DNA from 3 places in the Streptomyces sp. NBC_01116 genome. Region 1 is predicted to be linked to each of the others. Evidence: riboswitches for the same ligand, from Rfam matches in the RefSeq annotation. Region 1 holds a riboswitch; each other region holds the start of a gene.

Region 1 (2,192 bases):
CTGGCTCCGATCACCGCCACGACCAGCGGGTTCGAGCCCTGCAGGATCGCCGGCAGGATGAACAGGGTCAGCACGGCGAACGACACGACCAGCGCCACCAGCGCCATCACCCCGCGCAACCGGCCCACCAGGACCACCGCCAGCGCGAAGATCCCGGCCAGCAGCGCCATCGGGATCTTCCGGTTCACGTCGGTCACGGAGTACTGGAGGTCGCGCGGCGCGTCGGGGGCGTACGCCACGACGACGCCCTGACCCTCCTTCAGCTGCCGGGGCGCGTCCGGCTGGACCACCTCGACGAACTTTCGGCCCTTGTCGTCGCCGCTGGTCACCTCGATGGTGGCCTTCGCGCACTCCCCCTCCTGCTCGTTGACGGCCTCCCGGCCCGAGGGGGTGGAGGTGTCGCCGGTCGGGGGCACCTGCGCGGCGTTGACGTCGGCGCAGTCGACCTGGACGACCTGGACGACCTTGCCGTCCTGGGTCTGCCGGTCGAATCCGACGCCGGTGCGCTCGTGGTCGGGGACGCCGCCGGGCCAGAACGCGATCAGGCCGACGACGACCGCCGTGGCGAACGGGATCACCACGGCGGCGATGACCTTGCGCAGGTGCTTGGAGACCGGGGCGGCGGGCCCGTGGCTGTGCGTATGGCCGTGGCTGTGGCCCTGGGGCGGCGGCTGGGGTGCGGGGTCGCTTTGGGGGGAGGTCACGGGGCGATCATCGCAAGAACAGGAGGGCCCTCTGGTCAGCTCGCCGGAAAGGACGCTAGCGTGGAGGCACCTTTGCACACGCGGGAGCTCGGAGCACCGGGCTGAGAGGGCGCTGATCGCCGTACGTCCGTACGGGAAACGCTGCGCCGACCGCCGAACCTGTTACCGGGTAATGCCGGCGTAGGGAGTAGGTCTCATGACCACAGCGGACGCACGCACGCCTGCCTCGAAACAGAACGACGGAACGCCGAACGGCACGACGCCGGGCGCCGGGACGCCGAACGACGAGGCCGGGAAGTCCATCGGCTGGCACAAGGGGTACGTCCAGGGCTCGCGCCCGGACCTCCGGGTGCCGGTTCGACAGGTGCACCTCACCAACGGCAAGGACGTGACGCTGTACGACACGTCGGGTCCGTACACCGATCCCTCCATCGACACCGATGTCCGCAGGGGCCTCGCGCCCCTGCGGGAGAACTGGATCATCGCCCGCGGCGACACCGAGGAGTACGCGGGCCGGCCGGCCCGCCCCGAGGACGACGGGCTCAAGCACACCTCGCCGCGCGGCGGGCTGCGCAACCTCGACGCCGTCTTCCCCGGCCGCCCGCGCCAGCCGCGCCGCAGCCGCGACGGACGTCCCGTCACCCAGCTCGCGTACGCCCGACGGGGCGAGATCACCCCGGAGATGGAGTACGTGGCGATCCGGGAGAACGTGGAGGCAGAGGTCGTCCGCGAGGAGATCGCGCAGGGCCGGGCGGTGCTGCCGGCCAACGTCAACCACCCCGAGATCGAGCCGATGATCATCGGCAAGCGGTTCCTGGTGAAGGTCAACGCCAACATCGGCAACTCGGCCGTCACCTCCTCGATCGAGGAGGAGGTGGACAAGATGACCTGGGCGACGAAGTGGGGCGCCGACACGGTCATGGACCTGTCCACCGGCCGCAACATCCACACCACCCGTGAATGGGTGCTGCGCAACTCCCCCGTGCCGATCGGCACCGTGCCGCTCTACCAGGCCCTGGAGAAGGTCGACGGCCGGGCCGAGGAGCTGACCTGGGAGATCTACAAGGACACCGTCATCGAACAGGCCGAGCAGGGCGTGGACTACATGACGGTGCACGCCGGTGTGCGCCTGCCGTACGTCCCGCTGACGGCCCGTCGTAAGACCGGCATCGTCTCGCGCGGCGGCTCGATCATGGCGGCCTGGTGTCTCGCCCACCACAAGGAGTCGTTCCTCTACGAGCGCTTCGAGGAGCTCTGCGAGATCCTCGCGACGTACGACGTCACCTACTCCCTGGGTGACGGACTGCGTCCCGGTTCGATCGCGGACGCCAACGACGAGGCGCAGTTCGCCGAGCTGCGCACGCTGGGCGAGCTGAACACGATCGCCAAGCGGTTCGGCGTCCAGACGATGATCGAGGGCCCCGGGCACGTCCCGATGCACAAGATCAAGGAGAACATCGACCTCCAGCAGGAGATCTGCGAGGAGGC
Region 2 (2,192 bases), 2.0 Mb from region 1:
GGAACGTCTTGCTGATCATGAAGTCCAGCAGCGCCTTGCCGCCCGCCTCGTTCTTCGCCCCGGTCAGCAGCCCGGCGTACTCGGTCTGCCGGAAGCACGTTCCGGTGGCGACCCCGGTGGGGGCCTCCTTCGGCTGCGGGTCGGCGTAGAGCACCTCGACGGGCGGACTGGAGGCGTAGCTGACGACGAGCGGCCGGTCGGCGCCTGTCTTCTTGCCGCCCGCGGACCCGGAGAACTCCTCGTTGTACGCCTGCTCCCAGCCGTCGACGACCTTGACGCCGTTGGCCTTCAGCTTCTTCCAGTACGCCTCGTAGCCGTCCTCTCCCTCCGCGGCGATGGTGCCGAGCAGGAAGCCGAGACCGGGCGAGGAGCTCGCGGCGTTCTCGGTGACGAGGAGGTTCTTGTACGCGGGCTTGAGCAGGTCCTGGAAGGTCTTCGGCGGCGCGAGCTTCTTCTCGGCGAAGTACTTCTTGTCGTAGTTGACGCAGATGTCGCCGGTGTCGACGGGCGTGACACGGTGTTTCTCGTCCGTCTGCGTGTCCGCCGCGACCGTGTCCAGGCCCTTGGCCTCGTACGCGGTGAACAGGCCGTTGTCGAGGGCGCGGGAGAGCAGGGTGTTGTCGACGCCGAAGAAGACGTCGCCGCGCGGGGAGCCCTTGGTCAGGATCTCCTGGTTGAGCGCGGCCCCGGCGTCGCCGCTCTTGAGGATCTCGACCTTGTAGCCGGTCTCCTTCGTGAACGCCTTCAGCACCTTGTCCGAGACGTTGAAGGAGTCGTGGCTGACCAGGGTCACGGTCCTGGAGCCGGGGCCCTTGGACTCCCCGGAGCCGGCGGAACCGTCGTCGCCGCAGCCCGCGAGCACGGTGACGCCGAGCGCGGCGGCGAGCGCTGCCGCCGCGTACTTCGTGGTGGTGTTCATGTGATTCCTCCTGGAGGTGACCAGGAAGAGACGCGGCCCCGCCCGCTGTCCGGCGAACCGGAAGCGGGCAGGGCGCAACAGCTTGAGTAAGGTCCGAACTTCCTACCCGGAATGACCCGGGCGAGGTTCAGAGGGTCTGCGGCCAACCTGTCCTTGGTGCCGCACTCTCAGCGCTGTGGCGCTCCCCTGTCGGAATATGAAGTTGATTTCGGGCCCAGGCTACACCGGCGGTTTCCGGCCGCCCGTCCGACCTGGGCCCTGGCCCGAAAGGACCTAGCGCTCGGAGGCCGCCAGCTGCCCGCAGGCCCCGTCGATCTCCTGACCGCGGGTGTCGCGGACGGTGACGGGCACGCCGTGGGCCGCGATGGCCTCGACGAACGCCTTCTCGTCCTCGGGCCGCGAAGCGGTCCACTTGGAGCCGGGCGTGGGGTTCAGCGGGATCAGGTTGACGTGCACCCGCTTGCCCTTGAGCAGCCGGCCGAGCCGGTCGCCGCGCCAGGCCTGGTCGTTGATGTCCCGGATCAGGGCGTACTCGATGGAGATCCGGCGGCCGGACTTCTCGGCGTACTCCCAGGCGGCGTCCAGCACCTCGCGGACGTTCCACCGGGTGTTGACGGGGACCAGGGTGTCGCGCAGCTCGTCGTCCGGGGCGTGCAGCGAGACGGCGAGGCGGCACTTGAAGCCCTCGTCGGCGAAGCGCAGCATGGCCGGGACGAGGCCCACGGTGGAGACGGTGATCCCGCGCTGCGAGAGGCCGAGACCGTCCGGCTCCGGGTCGGTGAGACGGCGGATCGCGCCGACCACCCGGTTGTAGTTGGCGAGCGGCTCGCCCATGCCCATGAAGACGATGTTGGACAGCCGCGCGGGTCCGCCGGGCACCTCGCCGTCGCGCAGGGCGCGCATGCCGTCGACGATCTGGTGCACGATCTCGGCGGTCGACAGATTGCGGTCGAGGCCGGCCTGCCCGGTGGCGCAGAACGGGCAGTTCATTCCGCAGCCGGCCTGCGAGGAGATGCACATCGTGACGCGGTCGGGGTAGCGCATCAGGACGGACTCGACGAGCGTCCCGTCGTGCAGCTTCCACAGGGTCTTGCGCGTGGTGTCGTCGTCGCAGCTGATGTGCCGCATCACGGACATCAGGTCGGGGAACAGCGCCTCGGCGAGCTTGTCCCGCGATCCGGCCGGGATGTTCGTCCACTCGGCCGGGTCGTGCGCGTACCGCGCGAAGTAGTGCTGCGAGAGCTGCTGGGCGCGGAACGGCTTCTCACCGGTC
Region 3 (2,192 bases), 2.3 Mb from region 1:
CTCGGGCAGCTCGCCGGTGGTCAGGACGTCGGCCATCGCGTCCCCGGTGACGGGCGTCAGCAGGACGCCGTTGCGGTGGTGGCCGGTGGCCAGCAGCAGCCCGGGCAGGGCGGTCGGGCCGAGCAGCGGGGCGTTGTCGGGCGACGCGGGACGCAGACCGGCCCGGGTCTCGGTGAGCGGCAGCTCGGTGATGCCCGGCACCAGCTCGTGGGCGTCGCGCAGCAGCTCGTACACGCCACCGGCGGTGACCGTGGTGTCCCAGCCCATCTCCTCGCTGGTGGCGCCGACGACCAGCTCGCCGTTCTCGCGCGGCACGAGGTAGAGGTGGCCGCCCCGGACCACGGCGCGCACGGTGCGGCTGAGGAAGGGGGCGTACGCCCGGGGCACGGTGAGCCGGAGAACCTGGCCCTTGACCGGGCGCACCGGCGGTACGAGCTCCGGCGGGAGCCCGGCCAGCCTGCCGCTGAGACTGCCCGCGGCGAGTACGACCTGATCGGCCGCGAACTCCGTACCGTCGCCGAGCAGCGCCCCGGCGGCCCGGCCCCCGGCGACGGTGAGCCGCTCGGCGGTCGTCCGGCGGAACCCGACCCCGGCCCGCTCGCACGCGGCGAGCAGCGCCGCGGCGAGGCGGCGGGGATCCACCTGGTGGTCCCCGTCGACCCGGAGGCCGCCCCGGACGCCCGGGGCCAGCATCGGCTCCAGGCGGCGGCACTCACGGCCGGTCAGCCAGACCGACTCCAGGCCCGAACGCTCCTGGAGGGCGTGCAGTTCGCGCAGATGCGCCCGGTCGTCGGAGTCCATCGCGACGGCGAGCGTGCCGCAGGTCCGGAAGCCGGTGTCCCGGCCGCTCGCCTCCTCCAGCTCGGCGACGAACGAGGGATAGCGGGCGGCGGAGGCGAGGTTGAGCCCGAGCAGCATCTGCTCGCCGTAGTGCAGTTCGGTGACGGCGGCCAGCATGCCCGCCGCGACCTGGGCGGCGCCGCCGCCCGGTTCCGGGTCCGCGACCGTGACGCGCAGCCCCCGCTGGGCGGCCCGCCACGCCGTGACCAGGCCGATGATTCCGCCCCCGATGACGAGGACGTCGGATCCGGAGGTCTTCCCCGAGACGCGCATGAGTGTCCAGCCCCTCCCTTCGCCGGCATGACCCGGAGCAGGTTCGTACGGTCGGAGGCCGTCCAGCCTCCCTCTCAGCCCGGTGCGTCCGGGCTCCCGCGAGTGTTCTACCTTGGCCACCCTAAACCCAGCCGCCCCCGGCCAGTAGAGGAGCAGCCGCCATGGCCCGTTCGCTCGACGGACTCGTCCTGTCACCCGTCGCCGACCAGGCCCCGGGCCAGGTCGGCACCAGCACCCGCTTCACCTACCACGAGTCGGACGGCCGGATCTGGGCCGAGTACGCGGGCGGCGACGTGGTGCGCGGCCATCTCGTCGGCACCCGCGACGGGGACGCGCTGGACTTCCGCTACGTGCAGCTCAAGCAGGACGGAACGACCTCGTCCGGGCACTGCCTCTCCACGGTCGTCGACCTCGCCGACGGCCGGGTGCGGCTGGAGGAGCGGTGGGCCTGGGAGTCCCAGGAGGGCAGCGGCACGAGCGTGGTGGAGCAGCTTCCCTCCTGAGCTCCCCCCGAGGTGCTTTCCCGGTTTCCTCCCGGGCCGCTTTCCCGCACCCCCCTACCTGACGATGCGTCAGGTGATTAAGGTGGACGGGTGAGCGAGCAGACGGAACAGCGGGCGGCGCGGCAGGCACGGCACGTCGTGGTCGTCGGAGCGGGCATGGCGGGCGTGCAGAGCGCCGTGGCCCTGCGCGAGGCGGGCTTCACCGGACCCGTCACCCTGATCGGCGCCGAACCCCACCAGCCCTACGACCGCCCGCCGTTGTCCAAGGCCGTCCTGCTGGGCAAGGCCGAGGACTCCGCCTTCGACGTCGACTTCGAGGCACTCGACATCACCCTGCGCCTCGGCCTGGACGTCACCGCCCTGCGCGCCGCCGACCATGTGCTGGACACCGCCGACGGGCCGGTGTCCTACGACGTCCTGATCCTCGCGTCCGGCGCGGAGCCCATGACCCTGCCCGGCTCCGAGGGCGTGCCCGGCGTCCACCTCCTGCGCACCCTCGACGACGCCGCCCGGCTGCGGCCCGTCCTGGACCGGCAGCACGACGTGGTCGTCGTCGGGGCGGGCTGGATCGGCGCG

The links. Region 1 has a riboswitch for thiamine pyrophosphate ahead of thiC (phosphomethylpyrimidine synthase ThiC). Riboswitches for the same ligand answer to the same signal wherever they lie in the genome.
Region 2: it holds a riboswitch for thiamine pyrophosphate, as region 1 does, so the genes downstream of both, OG245_RS28075 (thiamine ABC transporter substrate binding subunit) here and thiC (phosphomethylpyrimidine synthase ThiC) in region 1, are expected to answer to the same signal.
Region 3: it holds a riboswitch for thiamine pyrophosphate, as region 1 does, so the genes downstream of both, thiO (glycine oxidase ThiO) here and thiC (phosphomethylpyrimidine synthase ThiC) in region 1, are expected to answer to the same signal.

What each region holds. Positions count from the first base shown of each region.
Region 1 is NZ_CP108644.1:4,315,594-4,317,785, forward strand. Features, by position in the region: gene OG245_RS18805 (YibE/F family protein) at 1-704, opposite strand, end outside; TPP riboswitch at 775-908, shown strand; gene thiC (phosphomethylpyrimidine synthase ThiC) at 901-2,192, shown strand, end outside.
Region 2 is NZ_CP108644.1:6,334,087-6,336,278, reverse strand. Features, by position in the region: gene OG245_RS28075 (thiamine ABC transporter substrate binding subunit) at 1-919, opposite strand, end outside; TPP riboswitch at 1,001-1,117, opposite strand; gene rlmN (23S rRNA (adenine(2503)-C(2))-methyltransferase RlmN) at 1,193-2,192, opposite strand, start outside.
Region 3 is NZ_CP108644.1:2,038,598-2,040,789, reverse strand. Features, by position in the region: gene thiO (glycine oxidase ThiO) at 1-1,113, opposite strand, end outside; TPP riboswitch at 1,111-1,223, opposite strand; gene OG245_RS08875 (hypothetical protein) at 1,275-1,616, shown strand; gene OG245_RS08870 (NAD(P)/FAD-dependent oxidoreductase) at 1,707-2,192, shown strand, end outside.